One region of the Erwinia sp. E_sp_B01_1 genome, then DNA from elsewhere that is predicted to be linked to it. Evidence: predicted binding sites of a transcription regulator. Region 1 holds the regulator's gene; each other region holds the start of a gene.
What was found. The regulator Fur, encoded in region 1, represses iron uptake genes when iron is present. The targets are predictions, from matches to a motif close to ATAATAATGAGAACNACTATCAA.

Region 2: exbB (tol-pal system-associated acyl-CoA thioesterase) is a predicted target of Fur. The motif match lies at 3,455-3,477, and genes of this name have one in related genera.
Region 3: fhuF (siderophore-iron reductase FhuF) is a predicted target of Fur. The motif match lies at 3,819-3,841, and genes of this name have one in related genera.
Region 4: ftnA (non-heme ferritin) is a predicted target of Fur. The motif match lies at 1,350-1,372, and genes of this name have one in related genera.

Annotation. Positions count from the first base shown of each region.
Region 1 is NZ_CP142208.1:1,403,298-1,409,064, forward strand. Features, by position in the region: gene VRC33_RS06890 (beta-N-acetylhexosaminidase) at 1-2,242, shown strand, start outside; gene fur (ferric iron uptake transcriptional regulator) at 2,295-2,738, opposite strand; gene fldA (flavodoxin FldA) at 3,092-3,622, opposite strand; gene ybfE (LexA regulated protein) at 3,785-4,066, opposite strand; gene ybfF (esterase) at 4,213-4,977, opposite strand; gene seqA (replication initiation negative regulator SeqA) at 5,228-5,767, shown strand, end outside.
Region 2 is NZ_CP142208.1:4,091,276-4,097,042, forward strand. Features, by position in the region: gene VRC33_RS19070 (spore coat U domain-containing protein) at 1-728, shown strand, start outside; partial or broken gene VRC33_RS19075 (MFS transporter) at 848-2,175, shown strand; gene exbD (TonB system transport protein ExbD) at 2,226-2,648, opposite strand; gene exbB (tol-pal system-associated acyl-CoA thioesterase) at 2,654-3,388, opposite strand; gene metC (cystathionine beta-lyase) at 3,637-4,827, shown strand; gene VRC33_RS19095 (DedA family protein) at 4,941-5,597, shown strand.
Region 3 is NZ_CP142208.1:640,388-646,154, reverse strand. Features, by position in the region: gene rsmC (16S rRNA (guanine(1207)-N(2))-methyltransferase RsmC) at 1-1,032, shown strand, start outside; tRNA gene VRC33_RS03110 (tRNA-Leu) at 1,218-1,304, shown strand; tRNA gene VRC33_RS03105 (tRNA-Leu) at 1,337-1,423, shown strand; tRNA gene VRC33_RS03100 (tRNA-Leu) at 1,458-1,544, shown strand; gene VRC33_RS03095 (DUF1435 domain-containing protein) at 1,734-2,018, opposite strand; gene VRC33_RS03090 (hypothetical protein) at 2,077-2,220, opposite strand; partial or broken gene VRC33_RS03085 (diguanylate cyclase) at 2,301-3,400, shown strand; gene fhuF (siderophore-iron reductase FhuF) at 3,876-4,670, shown strand; gene VRC33_RS03075 (YbaK/EbsC family protein) at 4,744-5,211, shown strand; gene VRC33_RS03070 (DUF2946 domain-containing protein) at 5,297-5,767, shown strand, end outside.
Region 4 is NZ_CP142208.1:4,062,837-4,068,603, forward strand. Features, by position in the region: gene VRC33_RS18930 (MFS transporter) at 1-149, shown strand, start outside; gene VRC33_RS18935 (helix-turn-helix transcriptional regulator) at 206-421, opposite strand; gene VRC33_RS18940 (helix-turn-helix transcriptional regulator) at 548-778, shown strand; gene ftnA (non-heme ferritin) at 1,552-2,061, shown strand; gene VRC33_RS18950 (GNAT family N-acetyltransferase) at 2,177-2,677, opposite strand; gene VRC33_RS18955 (CmcI family methyltransferase) at 2,977-3,651, opposite strand; partial or broken gene VRC33_RS18960 (fatty acid desaturase) at 4,044-5,110, shown strand; gene VRC33_RS18965 (PhnD/SsuA/transferrin family substrate-binding protein) at 5,064-5,726, shown strand.

The sequences.
Region 1 (5,767 bases):
GCTGTTTATTACTGATGTGATGCCGCGCTGGTATGTGACCTCCGGCGAAGCCACGCCAAAGATTATTGTCAGTACGGATACTGAGGATCTCACCACCTTTGTCGAACCTTTCGGTAAACAGTGGAAACGGACGGCGGACGATCAAAATGTGCTGATGAATGCCGACAGCCGTTTCGATAAGAACAGCGATATTACCCGGCTCAATTCCTCTGCACTGCGTGGGCAAATACTCCCTACCCCCATGAAAGTTGAAGTCTTTGCCGATGATGTGGATCTCTCTGGCGGGGTGGTTCTGAAGCTGGACAGCTTGTCGGCTGGCAAAGCTAAAGCCGTTCAGCAACGTTTTGCCCAACTCGGCTTAAAAGAACAACCGGCGGGTTATGAAATCTCCACCCGCATAGAAAAGGCACAGGCGGAAAGTCTTGCTGTTGCGGGGGGATACACGCTGACAATCAGCAAAGAAAGAGCGGAAATCACAGGGTATGACCAGAGCGGGGTATTTTACGGCTTGCAGTCCATACTCTCACTGATCCCGGCTGATGGAAGCCTGCAAATCGCTACCTTGAAAGCGACTGATGCCCCGCGTTTCCCGTATCGCGGCGTCTATCTTGACGTTGCACGCAACTTTCACAGCAAAGAGGCGGTGATCCGCATGCTGGATCAGCTGGCTGGCTGGAAAATCAACGTGTTCCATTTTCATCTCAGCGATGATGAAGCCTGGCGTATTGAAATTCCAGGCCTGCCTGAATTAACTGACGTGGGATCTAAACGTTGCCATGACCTCAGTGAAAAGCGTTGCCTGCTGCCGCAACTTGGATCGGGCCCGCAGAGCGATAACAATGGTAGCGGCCACTTCAGCCGCCAGGATTATATCGACATCGTGAAATATGCAGATGCGCGCGGCATTCAGGTTATTCCCGAAATCGATATGCCTGCCCATGCCCGGGCTGCCGTGGTCTCAATGGAGGCACGCTACGATCGCCTGATGAAAGCAGGTCAAACCCAGCAAGCCACGGCCTACAGGCTTGTCGATCCCACCGATAACTCAAACACCACTTCGGTTCAGCTCTACAATCGCACCAGCTATCTGAATCCCTGCCTGACCTCTTCATTACGCTTTACCGATAAAATCATCAGTGAGATTCAGGCTATGCACCAGGCGGCCGGGCAGCCGCTTCAGACCTGGCATTTCGGCGGAGATGAAGCGAAAAATATCCGATTTGGCGCGGGTTACTCTGACATCAAAAAACCGGTTGCCGGCACCGGGTTGCTGGACATGAGCAAGGAAGATCAGCCGTGGGCGAAATCCCAGGTTTGTCAGAAGATGATTAAAGAGGGGAAAGTGGCCGATCTTGGCCACCTGCCGAGCTATTTTGCGGTGAAAGTCAGTCAGCAGGTTAACGCGCATGGCATCGGCAAGATGCAGGCATGGCAGGATGGGCTGAAAGATGCCAGGGATGCTAACGCTTTTGCCACCGAAAAGGTTGCGGTGAACTTCTGGGATACCCTCTATTGGGGAGGATTTGACTCGGCCAATGACTGGGCAAACAAAGGCTACGAAGTGATTGTTTCAAATCCTGATTATCTCTATATGGACTTCCCGTATGAGGTTAATCCTCTTGAGCGTGGCTATTACTGGGGCACCCGCTTCAGTGATGAACGTAAAGTTTTCGGCTTCGCACCGGATAACCTGCCGCAAAATGCCGAGACCTCGGTCGATCGCGATGGCAAAAATTTCAGTGCAAAATCGGACAAAGCCTGGCCTGGAGCCACCGGGCTTTCCGCTCAGTTGTGGAGCGAAACGGTTCGTACCGACCAGCAGATGGAATATATGATTTTCCCTCGCGTCCTTTCCGTTGCGGAACGAGCCTGGCATCGGGCTGACTGGGAGCAGGATTACAAAGCAGGGAAAGAGTATATCGGTGGTAAAACTCACTTTGTGGATCAGGACGCTCAGCGCCAGGACTGGCAGCGATTTGCCAATCTGCTGGGCCAGCGTGAACTGGCGAAGCTGGACAAGGCTGGCATAGCTTATCGCTTACCTTTACCGGGCGGTAAAATCGTCAAGGGTAAGTTACAGGTCAATACGGCATTACCGGGCCTGGCTGTGCAGTACAGTCTGGATGAAGGGAAAACCTGGCAGCTTTATGAGGCCGGGCATCAGCCACAGGTGGAAGGCAAAGTGTGGTTGCGCACGGTGAATAAAGCCGGCGAACGCTTCAGCAGGGTAGAGAAGCTTTAAGAAGGGCAAAAAAAAACCGGTGAAGTTCACCGGTTTTTACTGTTAGTGCAGATTACTTGTCGTGCAGGGTATCGTCTTCGCGGCAATCGCCAGTGGTACAGTGACCGTAAAGGTACAGACTGTGGTTACTGAGCTTAATACCGTGACGCGTAGCGATGTCACGCTGGCGAGTTTCGATAGATTCATCGCTGAACTCGATCACTTTACCGCAGTCCAGGCAAATGAGGTGATCGTGGTGATGCTGCTGAGTCAGTTCAAAAACGGACTTGCCGCCTTCAAAATTATGACGGGTAACGATCCCCGCATCATCAAACTGGTTCAGAACGCGGTAAACCGTCGCCAGACCAATTTCTTCGCCCATATCTATCAGGCGCTTGTACAAGTCTTCCGCACTGACATGATGGCCCTCAGGTTCCTGAAGCACTTCCAGAATTTTCAGTCGGGGAAGCGTGACTTTCAGGCCGGCCTTCTTTAATGCGGTGTTATTGTCAGTCATGCGGATATTGTCCTGTTACTTTGCTAGTCACTGTGTGGCTGAAAAGCCATGAACATCGGTCGACGCGAAAAGCTAAACGTCTCATTATAGATCTGATACTTCGAAATGAATACTACCGGCGATGCGTCACTGTTGAGGGAGGTAATGATGAAAGTCGTTACGTCCGGAAGAGCAAGCGCTGGGTGAACATTTCGCTCTGTCATCGCCAGCAGGGCGAAGACATTGAGAAAGCGGGGTGACCGATGGCGATATTCTACAGTTTTGCAGATGAAAGTTACAAAAATGTGCCTATTACTTCTATAGGAAAAATCACTGGCCTGATGTGAGATATGTCCCACAACAGGCCGCACTCCTTAAGCTTCAATGATTTCTTGCAGCTGGAGCTCATCAAAAATTTGTTTGACCCACTTTTCGGTACGTTCGCTGGTCAGTTCTGGCTGGCGATCTTCATCAATGGCCAGGCCAAGGAAATGGGTATCATCCGCCAGCCCTTTAGAGGCTTCGAAATGATAACCTTCTGTTGGCCAGTGACCCACGATAACCGCACCCTTAGGCTCGATGATGTCGCGGATGGTGCCCATCGCGTCGCAGAAGTATTCTGCGTAATCTTCCTGATCGCCACAGCCAAACAGGGCTACCAGTTTGCCATTGAAATCAATTTCTTCCAGCGTCGGGAAGAAATCATCCCAGTCGCACTGGGCCTCACCATAATACCAGGTTGGGATACCGAGCAGCAGAATATCAAAGGCTTCAAGGTCTTCTTTGCTGCTTTTAGCGATATCCTGAACTTCAGCAACCTCTTTACCGAGCTGCTTCTGGATCATTTTTGCAATGTTTTCTGTATTGCCCGTATCGCTGCCAAAGAAAATGCCTACGATTGCCATGACTTACTAACCTCTTGAATCTCAATGATGGGGTAAAGGCTGCTCACTACAGATACCGGCAATGATAGCAGACAGCTCCAGGGGGATAAATGAGTAATCCGCCCGCTTTTGTCGCTTTGTGCTTCACCGGCAGATGCCGGACAGCCGGTAAGCTGATGCTGTTTAGCGCTTCTGGTCGGCCAGCTGCGCCATAACCATTTCTTCTATTAACTCACTGCGGCTCATATTACGCTGCTCAGCGAGTTCATTCAGGGCATCCACTGCGTCGCTGTTCATTTTCAGCTCAACGCGTTTCAGTCCCCGCACTTTATCGCGCTTGAGCTGGTTACGTTTGTTGATACGCAACTGCTCATCACGCGTAAGCGGATTAGTTTTAGGTCGTCCCGGGCGACGGTCATCTGCGAACAGATCGATCGTGGTGCGGTCCGTGTTTTCTTTTGCCATAGAATCGTGATACTGAAAGGCTGGAGTTCGATGGTTCAGGCCTGATGTCGGCTGAAATTCGTGCTGCGACAAATTTAAAGCGCGCCATCATACCCCAGTGAAAGTCATGACGACAACGTTTTAGCCATCTCAGGAAACATTTGTTTTTACAGCGCAAAAAAACGTCGAATTGCGCGCAAAACAGCATCAGGTTTTTCAGCATGAACCCAGTGACCGGCACCGGTTACCACATGGGCACGGGCCTGAGGGAACTGGGCAAGCAGCGCGTCACGGTACTCATCGGCGAGATAAGGAGAAAGTTCGCCACGGATAAATAATATGGGTTGTGACCCTGCGGGTAACGGCTGCCAGCCAATAATCCGGTTGTAGCATTCCCAGAGTACCGGCACGTTGAATCGCCATTCTCCCTGATGGAAAGATTTTAGCAGAAACTGAATAACGCCTTCTTCTTCCAGCGTCTCACGCATCAGGGCCGCTGCATCGCTACGCACAGTTATACCGGCATCGGTTACTGCTTTCAGAGCGGCAAAAATGGCGTCGTGTCGACGCTCCGGGTAGGCGACAGGGGCGATATCTATCACCACTACCTGCTCAATGCGTTCAGGTGCCAGTGAAGTTAACGCCATCGCCACTTTCCCGCCCATCGAATGGCCAATCACTGAAAAACGATCTATCCCCTCGTTATCCAGGGTTTCAAGGACATCCTCTGCCATAGCCTGATAATCCATCCTCTCATTACGCGGGGATAAGCCATGATTACGAAGATCCATCTGCACCAGACGACAGTCGTCTTTTAAGCCTCTTGCCAGCCCGGAGAGATTATCCAGGTTGCCAAACAGGCCATGCAGTAAAACCACGGGCGTGTCAGAGGTAACAGATTGTTCAGATTGCAAGCGGGCATTCAATTTCATAACAAAGTTCTTACTGTTGAAACCAGGGGTTAGGGTATCATAGATTTACTTTTTCCTGCTTCGACGGCCAGTGAAGTCCCGCAAAACTTTTTGCGGCATAGTCTGACTTTTGCTGGTATCAGGGGCTGGCGCTACTCCCCGGCAGGATTTAACTTTATAATCCTCGTGTTAGAGCTGGATTATCCGGCACGCGTCCTCAACAGGTTCCGTGCAGTCCGGCTCTTATCAGCAATAATTGTATTGGATCAAGATGAAAACTATTGAAGTCGACGAAGAGCTATACCGCTATATCGCCAGCCACACTCAGCATATTGGTGAAAGCGCCTCTGACATTTTACGCCGTATGCTTAAATTTACTGCTGGTCAGAGTGCACCTGCAGTTGCAGTAGCAGCCGGGAGCGTTTCGAAAGAAGCCGCACCGGTAAAGGCTGAATCCCGCCCGCAGGATCGCGTTCGCGCTGTTCGCGAGCTGATGTTGTCTGACGAATACGCCGAGCAGAAAAAAGCGGTGAATCGTTTTATGCTGATTTTGTCGACTTTATACAATCAGGATCCCAAGGCATTTGCCGCCGCGACCGACTCCTTGCTTGGCCGCACGCGCGTCTACTTTGCAGGCAATCAGCAGACCCTGATACAGAATGGCACCCATACCAAGCCACAACATATTCCCGGCACACCGTATTGGGTGATCACCAACACCAACACAGATCGCAAACGAAGCATGGTCGAACACATCATGCTGTCAATGCAGTTCCCTCAGGAGCTGGCTGACAAGGTTTGCGGTACCCTC
Region 2 (5,767 bases), 2.1 Mb from region 1:
TGAAAACCGGCACGGCCAGCACCGATGCTATTCCGCTCAGAGTCTGCAGGGATGCTGCCTGCGCGACCGAACTGACGGTAGGCGGCACTGCAACCACTTACAGTCAGGCACAGTTGCTGAACCTGCTGGGGTTGGGAGGAGGCCAAAACTTCGCCCTTCCTCTCTACCTGAGCACGCTAACGGGACAGGTTGTTGCCGCAGGCACCTATACGGTCACGCTGAATATTCTGGTGAACTACAGCATTTGTACCGGCATCGGTGCCCTGGGGTTGTGTCTGCTTGGCGATCAGCAGACCGGTTCCGGCACTATCCCGATCACCACTACCCTGATTGTCACCAATGACTGCACCACCATTACCTCACCGGATATCAGCTTTGGCAGCGCTCCGCTGGTCAGCAGCTTCAACACGGTTTCACAGTCCATCAATGTGATTTGCACCAAAGGCAGCACTTACACGGTAGGGATGAGCAATGGCAACCATGCGGTGGGTGCGCAACGCTATATGACCAGCGGCAGCAATCAGCTGGCCTATGAGATTTATAAAAATGCCACCACGACCCGCTGGGGACCAACCGGGACCGACAGGGTCTCCAGTACGGGCGCCAACAGCATCAGTACAGATGGCCTGACGCGAACCTTTAACTACACCGCTAAAATTCTGACCACACAAAGCACCCCGGTGGCGGGCAGCTACAGCGACAGCGTGGTAATAGATTTGTCGTTTTAAACACATTGTTAATTATTTGTTACTAATCAACAGCGAAGCCGCGGGGAGTAAGGTGATCACCATCACATTAAATCCTCTCCCCGCAGGCTAAAACGGAAGAAAACCCATAAGGATGCTGTATGAATGCTGTAACTTCTCCTGCCACTCCCTCAAAGAAACCTCAGGGTAATGCCAGAACCATATTCAATGTGACCAGCGGTAACTTCCTGGAAATGTTCGATTTCATGGTGTTTGGCTATTATGCCACGGCTATTGCTAAAACCTTTTTCCTGGCGATGATCCTTTCGCATCGCTGATGCTTACGCTGATGACTTTTGGCGCCGGTTTCCTGATGCGCCCGCTGGGCGCCATCGTGCTGGGATCCTATATTGATCATCATGGCCGTCGCAAAGGACTGTTGCTGACGCTGGGGCTGATGGCGATCGGCACACTGACCATCGCCGTGGTGCCCGGTTACAACACTCTGGGGGCGGCTGCGCCCATCCTGATCCTGCTTGGACGTCTGCTGCAGGGCTTCTCAGCCGGCGTGGAACTGGGGGGCGTGTCGGTCTATCTCGCGGAGATCGCCCCCAAAAACCGTAAAGGTTTTTTTGTCAGCTGGCAGTCTGGTAGCCAGCAGGTAGCGGTAATTTTCGCGGCCCTGTTGGGGCTGGGGCTGAATCACCTGCTGGCTAAAGAGCAGGTGACCGAATGGGGCTGGCGTATCCCGTTTGTGATCGGCTGTATGATTGTGCCGTTCCTGTTCTGGATCCGTAGCATGCTGGAAGAGACTGAAGCGTTCAGCCAGCGCAAAGTGCATCCTTCAATGAAGCAGATTGTCCGCTCCGTTGCCAGCAACTGGGCGCTGGTGCTGGCCGGAATGCTGATGGTGGTTACCACTACCGTGATGTTTTATATGATCACCGCCTTTACCCCCACCTTTGGTAAAACCGTACTGATGATGAGCGATAAAGAGAGCTTTTTCGTCACGCTGTGCGTCGGGATTTCCAACCTGATTTGGCTGCCGGTGATGGGCGCGGTCTCTGACCGCTTTGGCCGTCGCCCGCTGCTGATTCTTTTTACCCTGTTGATGATTGCCACCGCGTGGCCGGTGCTGCACTGGCTGGTAGGCTCCCCTACCTTCTCTCATCTGCTGGAAGCCGAACTCTGGCTCTCATTCCTGTATGCCAGCTACAACGGGGCGATGGTGGTTTACCTTGCCGAAGTGATGCCTGCCGAAGTCCGCGCTACCGGCTTCTCACTGGCTTACAGTCTGGCAACCGCTCTGTTCGGCGGATTTACACCGGCGATCTCAAGCTACCTGATCCATGCCACTGGCGATAAAGCGATGCCCGGTATCTGGCTGACCTTCGCCGCGGTCTGCGGCCTGATCGGCACAATGATAATCAAGCGTCTGATTGGTCAGTATCAGGCGAAACAGAGCGCTGAACCGGCAGCGCAGATGTAATAAAAAAGGGGCTGACGTTTGCACGTCAGCCCCTTTTTTTCACCGCCGCGTTACTTCCCGGCGCTTTCCATTCCCATCAGACCAATCTTCAGATAACCCGCCTGACGTAATTTATCCATTACGCCCATCAGCGTTTCATAATCCACAGACTTATCCGCCTGGAAGAAAATGGTGGTCTCTTTATTGCCTTCTGTCTGGCCATTCAGCGCATCCAGCAGGCTTTCCGGCGTCACTGCATTGTTGCCAATAAACAGCTGTTTGTCCGCCTTGATAGAGAGGTAGACCGGTTTTTCCGGGCGCGGTTGAGGCGCGCTGGTGGAAGCAGGGAGGTTAACGCGTACGTCAACGGTAGCCAGCGGCGCGGCGACCATAAAGATAATCAGCAGCACCAGCATCACGTCAATAAACGGCGTGACGTTGATTTCGTGCATTTCGCCGTTGCTTTCGAGATCTTCATTCAATCGCATAGCCATGGTGCTTATCCTACCCGCAGTTTCTGAGCCGGTGCAGCGCGGTGCGTTGCACCACTGGCGGCCAGATCCAGATCGCGGCTTTGCAGCAGCATAATCTGGGCCGCCACATCGCCCATTGAGGCTTTGTAATTACCAATCATGCGGGCAAAGACGTTGTAGATCACCACGGCAGGAATAGCGGCAACCAGGCCAATAGCGGTTGCCAGCAGGGCTTCAGCAATGCCCGGTGCCACCACGGCCAGATTGGTGGTCTGCGTCTGGGCAATCCCGATGAAGCTGTTCATGATGCCCCAGACCGTGCCGAACAGTCCGACGAACGGGGCAATCGCGCCGATGGTCGCCAGGAAACCATTGCCACGACCGGCATGACGGCTGAAGAAAGCCACGCGGCGTTCAAGACGGAAAGCGGTACGCTCTTTAATGCCGTCATTGTCGTCAGACCCCTGAGAGAGCGCCAGCTCATCTTCCGCTTCTTTCAGCAGGTAAGTGGTCAGACTTTTATCCTGGAAGGAAGTGCAGGTCTCCGCTGCCTCTTTCAGAGAGCGTGCGCCAGACAGTGCCTGCTGTTCACGTTTGAGGCGGCGTTTGGCCGAGCTCAGTTCAATACTCTTGCTGAAGAAAATCGCCCAGGTCACGACCGATGCCAGCAGCAAACCGATCATAACCACTTTCACCACTATGTCCGCATGCTGGTACATGCCCCAGACAGAAAGATCCGTCTGCATCAAATCATTCGCCACGCTGTGTCTCCAACGTCATTAACGGGTAAAAAAAGCCAGTGCGTATCGTACCAAATCAGAGGTGAATTGATAGTGGTTATCATTACTATTTACTTTACGGGTGACATTTTTTGCACACTTTGCTGATTTACCTCATCTCAGCCACCTTTTAGCTGAATCTTTCTCACTCTGTTGTTTGCTGAATTTCACCCTGGCGTTTGACGTGTTAACGTTAACAAAGACCAGACATTTGCAAACAGAGCACTCTGATGACAAGTAAAAAAATTGAAACGGCGCTGATAGCGGCCGGACGCAGCAAACGTTACACCCTGGGATCGGTTAACAGCGTGATTCAACGCGCCTCCTCACTGGTTTTTGACAGCGTGGCTGAAAAGAAACGCTGCACGGCAGGCCGGGCCGATGGCGAACTATTTTATGGTCGTCGTGGCACGCTGACCCATTTCTCGTTGCAGGAAGCGATGACGGAGCTGGAAGGCGGCGCAGGTTGCGTGCTCTACCCTTGCGGTGCGGCAGCCGTGGCAAATGCGATCCTGTCATTTGTCTCCGCCGGTGATAACGTACTGATGGCCGGGTCGGTTTACGAACCTACGCAGGACTTCTGCACCAAAATTCTCAGCAAAATGAACGTCTCCACCACCTGGTTTGATCACTGTCTGGGCGCAGAGATTGCTGAACAGGTGCAGCCGAATACCAAAGTGGTGTTCCTGGAATCACCGGCTTCCATCACTATGGAAGTTCAGGATATCCCGGCGATCGTTGCTGCCGTGCGCGGTAAAGCGCCCGAAGCGATTATCATGATTGATAATACCTGGGCCGCAGGGATCCTCTTCCGGGCGCTGGATTTTGATATTGATATCTCTATTCAGGCGGGCACTAAATATCTGATTGGCCACTCGGATGCGATGATTGGCACCGCCGTCGCCAATGCGCGCTGCTGGGCACAGCTCCGTGAAAACTCCTATCTGATGGGGCAGATGGTCGATGCGGATACCGCTTATATGGCAAGCCGTGGGCTGAGAACGCTGGCAGTGCGTTTGCGCCAGCATGAGGAGAGCAGCATCAAAATCGCCCACTGGCTGGCGGAGCGTCCTGAAGTTGCCGTCGTTAATCATCCCGCCTTGCCGCAGTGCAAAGGGCACGAGTTCTGGCAGCGGGATTTCACCGGCAGCAGCGGCCTCTTCTCCTTTGTGCTGAAGGCGCGTCTGAGCGATAAGCAACTGGCTGATTATCTCGACCACTTTGCCCACTTCAGCATGGCCTACTCCTGGGGCGGCTTCGAGTCGCTGATCCTGGCTAATCAGCCGGAAGAGCTGGCAGCCATTCGTCCGGCAACCGGCGTGGATTTCACCGGAACGTTAGTGCGGGTCCATATTGGTCTGGAAAATGTTGAGGATCTGATTGAGGATCTGGCGGCCGGCTTTGACCGTCTGGGTGCCTGAGGCCCGGAATACTCAACAAAAGCTCAACGGCACCCTGGCCGCGGATGCGATCAAGGTATGTTGGGCTGTTTGCAGGTACAATTGATCACTTCATGCAGTAAACAGGAAATGAAATGGGTGTTCTCCATGAGATTGTTCAGGCGCTGTGGCATCAGGATTTTGCCGCGCTGGCCAATCCGGATGTGATTTGGATTGTCTACGGCATTATGTTTACCACCCTTTTGCTGGAAAACGGCCTGCTGCCCGCCTCTTTCCTCCCCGGCGACAGCCTGCTGTTACTGGCGGGGGCGATGATTGCCAAAGGGGTAATGGAGTTTATCCCGACGATGGCGATCCTTACGCTGGCAGCCAGCCTGGGATGCTGGATGAGCTATCTGCAGGGCCGGTGGTTGGGAAACACCAAAATGGTGAAAAGCTGGCTGATGCACTTACCCGCACAGTATCACCAGCGCGCCTGGAACCTGTTTCACCGGCACGGTTTAATGGCGTTACTGGTAGGGCGTTTTCTGGCATTTGTCCGCACTATTCTGCCAACAATGGCCGGTATTTCAGGTTTAAAAAATGGACGTTTCCAGCTGTTCAACTGGCTGAGTGGCCTGTTATGGGTGGGGATTCTGATCTCACTGGGTTATGCCATCAGCCAGGTGCCGTTTATCAAGCGTCATGAAGATCAGGTGATGGCCATTCTGATGATCCTGCCGCTGGTCCTGCTCTGTGCCGGGCTGCTGGGCAGTATCATGCTGGTAATCCGCCGCAAAAAATCATCTTAGACTCTCCGGCTCCAGACGGCTGACCAGGCCCGAAGCGAGGGGAGCCTGTGCCTTGAACAAAGCATCACGGGCCCTGGACGGCCCGTACTGAGCTGCCACGGACGGCGCTTTTTGCCTCTTTGTAAGAGGCACAGCCTCCCTGAGCCTGCACTGGACTCTCCGGCCTTTTC
Region 3 (5,767 bases), 760 kb from region 1:
TCTGCATTTAGCCCGGCCAGTGAAGTGATACTGCGCCACAGTGATGAATTTTCTCAACGCCGCGTACTGTTTGCTGGCGATCTGCAGGATGACCTGCCCGCCCAACTGGACACCGCATTGAGTCGGGTGCATACCCAACAATATCATCACTGGCAGATCCTCAACCCTGCTATGGGTGAGAATGCCCGGTACGGACTGGTGGCGACTGCGGAAGACGTAGCCGGATGCGATACCCTGGTCTATTTCTGGCCAAAGAACAAACCTGAAGCGCAGTTCCAGCTGGAAAACCTGCTATCGCTGATGCCTGTCGGCACCGACCTGTTTGTAGTGGGTGAAAACCGCAGCGGCGTGCGCAGTGCAGAGCAGATGCTGGCGACCTGGTCAACGCTGAACAAGATTGACAGCGCCCGCCGCTGTGGCCTCTACCATGGCCGCCTGGACAGCCAGCCTGCCTTTAACGAGCAAGCCTGGTGGGATGAGTATCCGTTGGGCAATCTGACCATCAAAACGCTGCCAGGCGTGTTCAGCCGCGATGGCCTGGATGCCGGCAGCAACCTGTTGCTCTCAACGTTACAACCGCATATGAAAGGCAAAGTGCTGGATATCGGCTGTGGTGCTGGCGTGTTGTCCGCCATGCTGGCGAGCTTCTCACCGAAGGTTCGCCTGTTTATGACCGACGTCAATGCCGCCGCAGTGGAAGCCAGTAAAGCCACCCTGGCAGCCAACGATCTGCAGGGGGAAGTGTTTGCCAGCAACGTCTATTCCGAAGTGAATGGCCGTTATGACATGATCATTTCTAACCCGCCATTCCACGATGGTATGCAGACCAGTCTGGATGCCGCTCAGACATTGATTCGCGGCGCGGCGAAGCATCTGAATATGGGCGGAGAGCTGCGTATCGTAGCCAACGCCTTCCTGCCTTATCCGCAGGTACTGGACGAGACCTTTGGCAGCCATGAAGTGCTGCTGCAAAATGGCCGCTTCAAAGTTTACCGTGCCGTATTGCAGCGCGCGGCTAAAGCCAAACGCTAATGCTAAAGGCGGTGAGCAATCACCGCCTTTTCCGCCAGCAAGTTCCTGATTCCTCAACCGGGCCTGGAGAACGCTGCTTTTTACAGCGATCGTTGCAGGCAGGCTAAATAACTGTTGACGTCCCCTGGAAAATCTCTAGAATGCGCCTCCGTGGTTGCAATACAGTTTAACTGTATTGAAGGTATGCGAAGGTGGCGGAATTGGTAGACGCGCTAGCTTCAGGTGTTAGTGTCTTAACGGACGTGAGGGTTCAAGTCCCTCTCTTCGCACCATAATCACGTTGTTCATATTACGCAGCATCTGCGCGAAGGTGGCGGAATTGGTAGACGCGCTAGCTTCAGGTGTTAGTGTCTTAACGGACGTGAGGGTTCAAGTCCCTCTCTTCGCACCATTTGCGGTGATATGAATAAAAAGTTCAACAGGACGCGAAGGTGGCGGAATTGGTAGACGCGCTAGCTTCAGGTGTTAGTGTCTTAACGGACGTGAGGGTTCAAGTCCCTCTCTTCGCACCATGTTGAATACTTCCCTCTGCAAGACCCGTATGACTCCCCGGCACTTTCTGATTTACTTCTCCCTGTATTACTCAATACGTTACTGAACTCCGTGTTTCTCTCTCAGATTACCGATCTTCCCTGTTTCTCTTTCACGCTACCGTACTTCCCTGCTTCGATTTCAGCTTACTGAACTTCCCTGTTTAGCTGTTAAAGCGTGCCGAAATTGACTGAAATAGCCGCCATGCCGCCAGCCAGTGCCAGACAGGATGGCAGCAGCAGGTAGTGACGCAGACGTTTGTGATAAAGCATGGCTACTGTAGCCAGCAAGGCAATCACCATGACCAGCCGCCACTGGGAAAACGAAAGGTTCATCAGCGTGATTAACGGCATTACTGCACAGGGAAGCAGCACTCCCCAGGCGCTATCGAGTCGTTTTCCCAACATCCAGCTTACCCCCCAGAGTCCACATGCGGTGACCATTGCTGTCAGCATCGTCGTACCCACACCCTTTCAAATGATAATGATTACCAATATCATATAAGAATATTTATCATTTTGCAGCATTATTTGATCTGTTCTGGCTGATTGCTGGCGCTGTTCCTGTCGAATGTTTACGCTCGCTGATGACAGTCCCGATATTAAGTGATAGATTGGCCTGGTTAACTATTAAGTAAATCCAAATAATAACAGACATAAACTATTCCAGGCACGAAATAGCCCGCTACTTCAGGTTAACGGCAGGTAATATTTCAATGCAGTCACGAGTAGATAAAAATGAAATTACAAACTTACGATGAATTGCTTCACAGCAAGCACCGGCTTTCGCTGATGCTTTTTCTTTTTTAAACACAGCAACGTCTTTATTTAGCTTAAGTAGTATTAGTGGGAAAATCGCAGCCTGTTCGTTCCTGCTCCCAACCATAATCATCGCCTTTACCAGCGCGGTAATTGTCATCTGGATGGTTTTAAGACCCAGCGGAAAATTCCCAATATTAAATACCGTCGCGCTATTAACTGGCCTGCTCTGGACGTGGCAGATTGTCCTTAAGTTCGAGTCAGTGTTTTATTTTGATGGCAGTTTTTTAGTTATCAGCCTGATTAGCATATTCTTTATCAGTGCCATTGCCCTGGGCGATCATCTGCTGGCGTTTTGCCTGCATACTGCGCCTCCCTCTGTTGCGGTGCTGGTGCTGGATCACGGTGAGAATACGCTGCTCATTCTGTTTACTGTGGCGCTGCCGCTGATTGGCTTCACTCTTAACCATCTTATGCAGCGCCGGCAGGACAGGTTTACCCGCCGGCTGATGCATCAGCTGTATGAAGAGAAAGAGACCTACAGCGATCTCAGCATGCTGGACCCGCTGACGGGGCTTTATAACCGGCGCGGGCTGAAAAACCGGCTGGAGACCGTGCTCGAGAACCATGCGGGCAGCCATTATGTGCTGCTGCTGGATATCGATAATTTCAAAGCCTACAACGATAATTATGGCCATGCCATGGGTGACCAGGCTCTGGCGCGCGTCTCTGTAGCGATTCGTGATGCCGTGCGCTCACGCGATATCGTCACCCGCTATGGGGGAGAAGAATTTCTGGTGCTGCTGACCAATGTCAATGAGTCGATCGCCATGAAGCTTTCTGAACGTATCCGCCAGTACGTGCTGAATCTTGAGATCCCGCATCGCTTTAATGACCTTGTGGCAACGAATGTCACCATCAGCGCCGGGTTTGCCCCCTTGTTTGAAGATGATTTTGACGCTGCTGTGGCCAACGCCGACCGGGCGTTATATCTGGCAAAAAATCGTGGCCGTAATAACATTCTCTCTTACGATCAGATCGCTAAAACCAGCCTGACCCAGCCTGCGGATGCAATGTAATTACCTGACTGGCCCGGTATTCCGGGCCAATACATTTACTAAATTAATAATAACCCTTAATTCAAACTCAGTCTTTACCGGGGTTTATCAACCTTATTGTACGAAAGACCTTTTCTTTGCATTACCAGCATGAATGAAAAAAAATCTTATTATGCTGACGTACTCCGAAAGACCTCCATAAGCCAAAAGAAAACCACCTGTTATTAATTATTCCGCAAATACCGAATTAATTATCTTTTCCCGGTTATTTTATCTGCAACTTCGTCTGTCAGTAATTTAAAACGAAAATAAAACGCATTTGTATTCGCTGCTGGCCAGCTAAGACTGGCCTGAATGCAATGCTGCTACTGATGAATAGTGCTGCTCCCCCTGCTGACAAATCACACAAAATGAGGCTTGTTTGTGCCAATCCGCTCAGATAGAATCAAGAACGATTATCATTTGTTTTTGCACTACGGTTTAACCTGGGAACGTCATGACCGCAATTACCCGTCAGGTATCTGAGTATGGTTCATATCCGCTGATCTTCTTGCAGAACAACCGGCCGCTTAGCGCTTCGCTGCACGCCCGGTTCAGCGAGCAACGTGCTTATTTCCTTGAAACGGTAAAACTGGGTGAAGAAGCGCCCGCCGGTTGCATGACGCTGGACCGCTGGTCTGAACCCAGGACGTTTTCTGAGCTGATGACGCAATACGGTGATTTTATCTACCGTGAGCAGCCTGAAATGCCGCGCGAAAACAAGCCGCTGCACTCGTTGTGGGCGCAGTGGTATTTCGGGCTCATCCTGCCGCCCATGATGATGGCTCTGCTGCTTGAAGAGCAGGCTTTAGACTGTTCCCCACGCCATTGCCACGTCGCCTTTCATGAGACAGGCCGTCCGGCCACTTTCTGGCTGGATACCCGTGAAGATGAAGAGGCCCGCTATCTTAGCCCCCGTCGCCGTATGGATCGTCTGATCCAGCAGCATCTGATCCCGGTGGTTAGCGGCATCGAACAGCATGGCGAAATCAACAGCAAACTGATCTGGAGCAACACCGGCTTCTCCGTCTGGTGGTTCCTGGGCGAGCTGGCTCCCCTGCTGGGCAAAGCGTTGCATCTGGAGCTTGAACAGGCCTTTTTCTTCTCCCGCACGTTGCTTGATGGCTCAGACAATCCTTTCTATCGCACTATGCTGCCCCGCGAAGGTGAAATGCAGCGTCGTACATGCTGTCAGCGCTATCGCCTGCCAGATGTCCAGCGTTGCGGCAACTGCACGCTAAAACCTGTCTGATTTCATCTCACTCCCGTTTACAGCTGACCTGCTCTGTGGCAAGTTTATTCGCTTCGTTTTGAGGGAGATAAACATGAGTCTGGAGTCTGTACGTCAGTTCTTTGCCGAGCGCGCCCCTGATATTGGCATTATTGAGCTGGCCGAGAGCACAGCAACGGTCGCTTTAGCGGCGCGGGCCCATCATGTGGAGCCCGGCCAGATAGCCAAGACATTGTCGCTGAAGGTGAAAGATCGGGTGGTGTTGATCGTAACCCGGGGCGATGCCCGGCTGGATAACCGCAAACTGAAAACCACTCTGGGGGCCAAAGCCCGCATGCTGAGCACGGATGAAGTGGTAAACTGGACCGGACATCCGGTTGGCGGCGTCTGTCCCTTTGGTCTGGAAACCCCTTTGCAGGTGTTCTGTGATATCTCATTGAGGCATTACGCTGAGGTGCTGCCCGCCGCAGGATCTGTTAACAGTGCCGTGCGTATCGATCCTGAGACAATGGCACAATTAACCGAGGCGACCTGGGTCGACGTCTGCGAAATTCCGGCCTGAATCTTCAGACAGCCCCTATTTTTCCCTCAGAATATTCCTGCTTTTTTGCTACACTCCCGCGGTAAAGTTAAGCCGGGATAGTCATTTGTCACTGATTGTGCTGAACCGCACCCCCAACCGCCTTGCGGCCTGGTTGGGGATGTTTGCCATTCTGATGCTGTTTATTGCTCCGGTGATTTCCAAATCACTGGTGAGAGAGGGTGCGCTTCCCATGGCGGGAATGTCGCATGGCGGCCACTCAGAAGATCACGCTGTGATGATGATGGCTGATAAGCATGCCGCAAATGCCGCTGATGAACAGCCCATGTCGATGCATGATAAGCATGCCGCAGATGCCGCTGATGAGCAGTCCATGTCGATGCATGATAAGCATGCCGCAGATGCCGCTGATGAGCAGTCCATGTCGATGCCCGGGATGTCTGCCGCCGGGCATGCGCGTATGATGCAGCACCATCCGATGTCGATGATGGATGACAGCGCCTGTGGCTATTGCGTGCTGCTGGCCCATCTGCCGCTCGACCTGAATAACCTGCCCCCTCTCTGGTCCGTGCTACAG
Region 4 (5,767 bases), 2.1 Mb from region 1:
CCGGTGTCTTTATCGGCATGGCGACAGGTTCGGCACTTGGCAGCCTGATCCTTGAAAAAGCGGGCTGGCAAGGCGTGGTTATGCTGCTGACCGCGGCAGGTTTGGGCAGCATGGTGGTGCGGTGGATGAGCCGTAAACAGGCGGCATAAAAGCGCCCGTCAGGCGCAAAAAGCCCGCAGCCGGAGGTGAATCAACGCGAGAAGGACTATTTTTTTGATTTGTATCGCGTAGGCCAAATCTGTTCTGGTGTCTCATCCAGGGCAGCCGCTATCAACTGCTCTCCTTTAGGCCAGGGACGGCGTAAAGCGTTGGATAAGGTTGAAGAGGCCAGCCCGGAATCGCGGGATAAAGCCGATAAGGTTGTTCCTTTTTTCTTTAATGCCGCGATAATATCTGCGGGGTGCCAATCCACTCGATTCATAGTTCTTCTCAGCGTTGCGGATAAAAGTCTCACTTGTAGACGATGAGTCACAATGATACCACGATATTTTTCAATTGTGACTAATAGTCCGTGGACTAAAAGACTACAAAGCGCAATGCTGAGCAGATGGAAAAACTAAACACCATTAAAATTCTTTTTGGAAAAAGAGTAAAACAACTCAGACTGCAGGCAGGCTTGTCGCAAGAAGCTTTTGCATTAAAATGCGGCTTGGATCGCACCTATGTTTCTGGAATTGAACGAGGTTTGCGCAACCCGACTTTGGAAGTTATCGCTATCCTGGCGAGAGGATTGGGGATAGAGATGAAAACCCTCATTGAGTTCGAACATAAGATTTAAATATTTTTATTTTTTTATTCTCAATAAATTCATTCTGTTAACTTCCGCATTTAGTAATATTTACTTACCAGGCTAATAAAAAACAAACTTTTCAGTTTTAACTTATAAAAAACGTTATTTTTTTCAGATTTTTCTGCTCTCGTTTTTTTAAGCGGAGAACTGATTTTCTGAACATCTCCCCTCCTCCCCGTCAAAGAATGCCGGAAAAACCTTTCGACGTTAATTCTCTGAGTCTTCATTTTTTAACGGATCGTTTGTCTGCGGATATACAGTCGTTGAGGCAGATTCCCGGCGAGCTTTTAAGCTTCGCGTGAGGGCCTTCAGGCCGCGATGCGAAGAGCGTATGGTCGATGCCTTAATGATACGCTCGCCGCCTGGCTCACCGGGTGGCGTGGAACGGTCCCCTGAGCAGAATGGTCAGCCCCTTCTCTGGCCTGAGCACTTTGCTGGCTACGGGGGGAAAATCGTTAAGCGCGCCCCGGCCCTCACGGCCTTTGAGATAAATTTTTTCTTTATCAGACAGAATCAATTCCCGTTTTTAAAAGAAAGATGCAGGAAATCGCGGTATCAAATAACAATGGTAATGGTTATCAAAACCATTTATTTAGCGGAATAGTTAATATTACAACGTAAATAATTATCACTTAACTATCAGAGTGTTATGCAGATAACGTCGGGGGATAAAAAAGCCATTAAATGGTTTTTATTTCAACAACAGACGTGCATAATGCCCACCATTAACGCTGAAAAAAATATTACCTAATGGAGCCACTATGCTGACTGCTGATATGACCGCCAAACTGAACGATCAATTAAATCTTGAGTTCTTTTCTGCCAATCTTTATCTGCAAATGAGTGCCTGGTGTGCTGATAAAGGCTTTGAGGGCGCTGCAGCGTTTATGCGTGAGCACTCAGCAGAAGAGATGCAGCACATGCAGCGTCTGTTCAACTACCTCAGTGACACCGGAGCCATGCCGGTTCTGGGTTCCATTGCGGCCCCGCCGGTTACCTTTAACTCGCTGAATGAAGTGCTGGAACAGGCTTACGAGCACGAAAAGCTGATCACCAGTAAAATCAACGAGCTGGCTCATGCAGCCATGACTACCCAGGACTATTCGACCTTTAACTTCCTGCAATGGTACGTTTCCGAGCAGCATGAAGAAGAGAAACTGTTCAAATCAGTGCTGGATAAACTGGCGCTGGTGGGTACCGGTGGACAGGGTATGTTCTTCGTCGATAAAGACCTGATGAAAATGAGCAGCACCAGCAATCCTCAGTCTTAATCGCCCCTGGCGAAGAGCGTCACTTGCTCACAGACCGTTAAAAAGGAGCCTTCAGGGCTCCTTTCTCATTACTGCCTGTCAGCGCCGCCGATCACCCTTTGCAGACTCCAGCGTCCTACTTCGGCAGCGACAAACGATAGAATTTAGTGTCGACCTGCATCAGCGGAAACGCAGAAGGCAGAGCGTTTACACTGACGTCACGAAAACCGTTTTTCTCGTAAAATCGGTGTGCGGCGATAAATTTGTCGGTGGTGCCCAGCCAGATATCCTTCAGCTTACGCTGGCTGGCATGGCCAAGCAGCGTATTTAACAGCGCATTCGCTACGCCATGCTGTTTGCCGCGATAGTCGCTGGCCACAAACATCTTTCGCAGTGCAGCCTGTTGCAGACCGATATCCTTCAGACCGATAGATCCCACAACCCGATCCCCGGCCAGCGCCAGCCAGAAATCGCCTGTTCCGCGCTGATAATACTGCTCAATTTCGTTAAGATCCGGCTGCTGTTCGGCGGTAATGGCAATGCCAAATTCCTGCGTCTGAATGGGCAAAATCAACGCCAGAACGGCCTGCTGAAAACGGGGTTGATAACGGTGAAGTGACACGTTGAGCGACATCATGCTGCACTCTTAGCCAGGGAAGATGAAAGTACTGTACCACGATAATCGACAATTTATATTTATCAATTGTACTGAGGTCAGGTCCGAAAAGAGGGCTTTAAGGCAGTCTCTCATCCAGCAGCAGAGCACCGGTACAGGCGGTGTTGGTGTGCCCATCTGGATAAGCGCCCTGGGCTGCGGCCAGCAGGGAATAACGAGGGCGCATTGCCGTTCCTTATAAAACTGAAGACGTTAAGGCAGTGCCTGCCAGGGTAGATGACAGAAGGGTGACAGCGGGCAAGCCACCCGCTGTGGCAGGATTATTTCTTTTGTAGTAAATAGCTGTTTTCAAAACCAGGAATGCTGCCAATTACGTCATAGGCAGAGAAATAGCCGCCCGCGCGTAGCAGATCCACAGCCGGGCCAACTTCCGGGGAATACTGATGATCCCGATAGTCATCAAAGACAATGAATCCGCCCTGTATGACGGTCGGAGAATAGAGCAGAAAATCGAGTAAGACGTGACGTCCCTGATGTCCGCCATCAATGTGTAACAGTGCTGTTCTTGGTGCTAACGCCTTAACGCGCTCCACGCTGAGTTCGGAATACCCCCGAATCAGATGCACTTCCGGAAAGAGTTTCTGGTGGTAAAAACCCAGCTCAAGCTCCTGTTTCGGCAGTTCCATTGGATCAATACTGATAATCCTTCTTTTACGCTGGCAGACCTCATTCATAAACGAGGTGGATTTGCCTTTCCAGACGCCGATTTCAATGATGTCGCCCTCAGCATTGGCATTGGAAAGCAACCAGCAAAGGTATCCGAGGCATTTTACGTGACTGTGAAACGACAGCTCTTTTCGCGCCATCGCCAGCTCAGGCGGTAATTCAGCCTGTGCTGAGATAAAGTCGTCACTGACGCGATCCCAGACTTCATCCAGGGTCTTTGTTAATTCCGGATCCTGTAAAAATACTTTTAAATCAGCAAGCTCAATCATTTTTCACACCCTGTAATCAGTGAATTTGCTCTCATATACTCTCTGTTCAGGTGGGTGATAAAGTCCGGCCTGAACCTGATATCGTCCTGATGAAAGCCGTCACAACGCCTCAGGCAGTAAAGAAAAGCCCATTTTGCTGAGCATAAATTTGCCATAATGCACGCTGGATTGAGGCGAGGAATAGCTGATGTTTAGCTGCTTATTTCACCGGATAAATTTCACATTCTGCTTGTCATCAGCATGAATCAGAACAGGGAAGGCGCTCTTTATCGCATGATGTTGCTTCGCTAACGGGCGTAATGCCGTCTGCTGCATAACCTCCTGCATTTTCGCTATTTCCGCCCTTTTTCCCCCTCCGGCATACTGAAAACTCTTCTTCTGGGGGGGCCGTCATGGCTTATTATCTGAATGCACAGCAACGCAAAGCTATAAAACAGCGGGAAACCCACTGGCTGTGGCGCAGTGAACTCCCAACCTGGGCCCTGATAGTGGCTGTTTACAGCGGCTGGTTTTGCGTGGTGGCAAACTGGCAGGCCCTCGGCCCCTGGGCTGGCACACCTCTGCTGATCCTGCTGACTACCTGGTACATGTCTCTTCAGCATGAATTGATTCACGGCCACCCCACCCGCTGGGAAAGGGTAAATCAGCTGTTTGGACAGCTGCCATTAGCGGTCTGGTATCCTTACCGCCTCTACCGTGACTCGCATCTTCAGCACCACCGTAACGAGTTTTTGACTCTGCCGGATCAGGATCCCGAAACCTTGTATTACAGTGCGGCACAATGGCAGCGTTATCCCAGGTTGTTTCCGCTGCTTGCTGCGGTAAGGAATACGTTGCCTGGCCGTGTCCTGCTTGGCCCACTGCTGGATATTGCCGGGACCCTGAAAGACGCTACACGAAAAATGCTGGCCGGCGATAAGCAGGAGCAGCAGATGTGGTTGCTTCATGCCCTGCTGCTGGCGGGGCTTTTTTCTGGCTGCACCAACAGGGTATTTCTTTTGGGTGGTATCTGCTGGCCGTGAGTTATCCCAGCCTTGGCCTGACAAAAATCCGCTCTTTTTATGAGCACAGGGCTGAAGTGAATCCTGAGGCCCGTTCCGTTCTGAATGAAGCAGGTCCGTTCTGGCGGCTGCTGTTTTTAAATCTGAACTATCATTTGGTTCATCACGACCTGCCGGGGTTGCCCTGGTATGGCCTGCGTGAGGTTTATCTGGCAGATCGTGAAGCTTATCAGCAACGCAGCGAAGGCTATGTTGTTGAAGGGTACAGCGCCTGGCTGGCCTTTTTCCTGACCCCCATCGGGGTAAAAATCCACCCTTTTGCCAATCAAGCGAGTCCTGCTGATGATAGCGTCACTGCCGATGTACCCCTTTTCTCCTCCTCAGGTGGAGGGCTTCTGGCAGAAGTTGAGGATGGCTCTGCCCTCACTGCCTCTGCCAGCAAACCTGAGCTGGCCTGATCCCCTATTACCGCACTGGCAACGCAGCGATTTATTGCTCAGCCAGACCTGCGGCTATCCGCTGGCCACTAAACTGACCGGGGTGCAGGTAGTGGGTGCATTTCATTACGCTGCTCCGGGTTGCGAGGGGCCAGACTACCGCAGCTGGATTGTGGTGCGGGAAGAAGAGAAAGGCCAGTCGCTGGCCGATTTTCAGGGCCGCAGGCTGGCTTTTAACAGCGAAGATTCCCAGTCTGGCTGGCAGGCCATTATGAAGATGACGGGCGGCCCGAACTTCTTTTCAGCCACTGCCCCCTCCGGCGGCCACCGCCGTTCAGTTGCACTGGTGCGCGAGGGTGCAGCAGACATAGCGGCCATCGACTGTGTCAGCTGGGCCTTGCTGCTGCGGGACTTTCCTGCCGAACTGGCCGGTCTGAAAATTATTGATCGCACCGCCAGCGTTCCTGGTTTGCCGTTAATTACCTCAGCAGAGACACCTGTAGAAAGAGTTGCTGCGCTGCGTGATGGCCTGACACAGGTGGTGAACGATCCTGCTAACCGGCCGATGCTCAATGCGCTGTTGATCAAAGACTTCAGCCCCCTTCCCCGCTCTGCCTGGCAAATTATTCTCGGTTGATAACTTAGGTCCCAAAATGGGATGTAGTAGTTGAAAAAGTC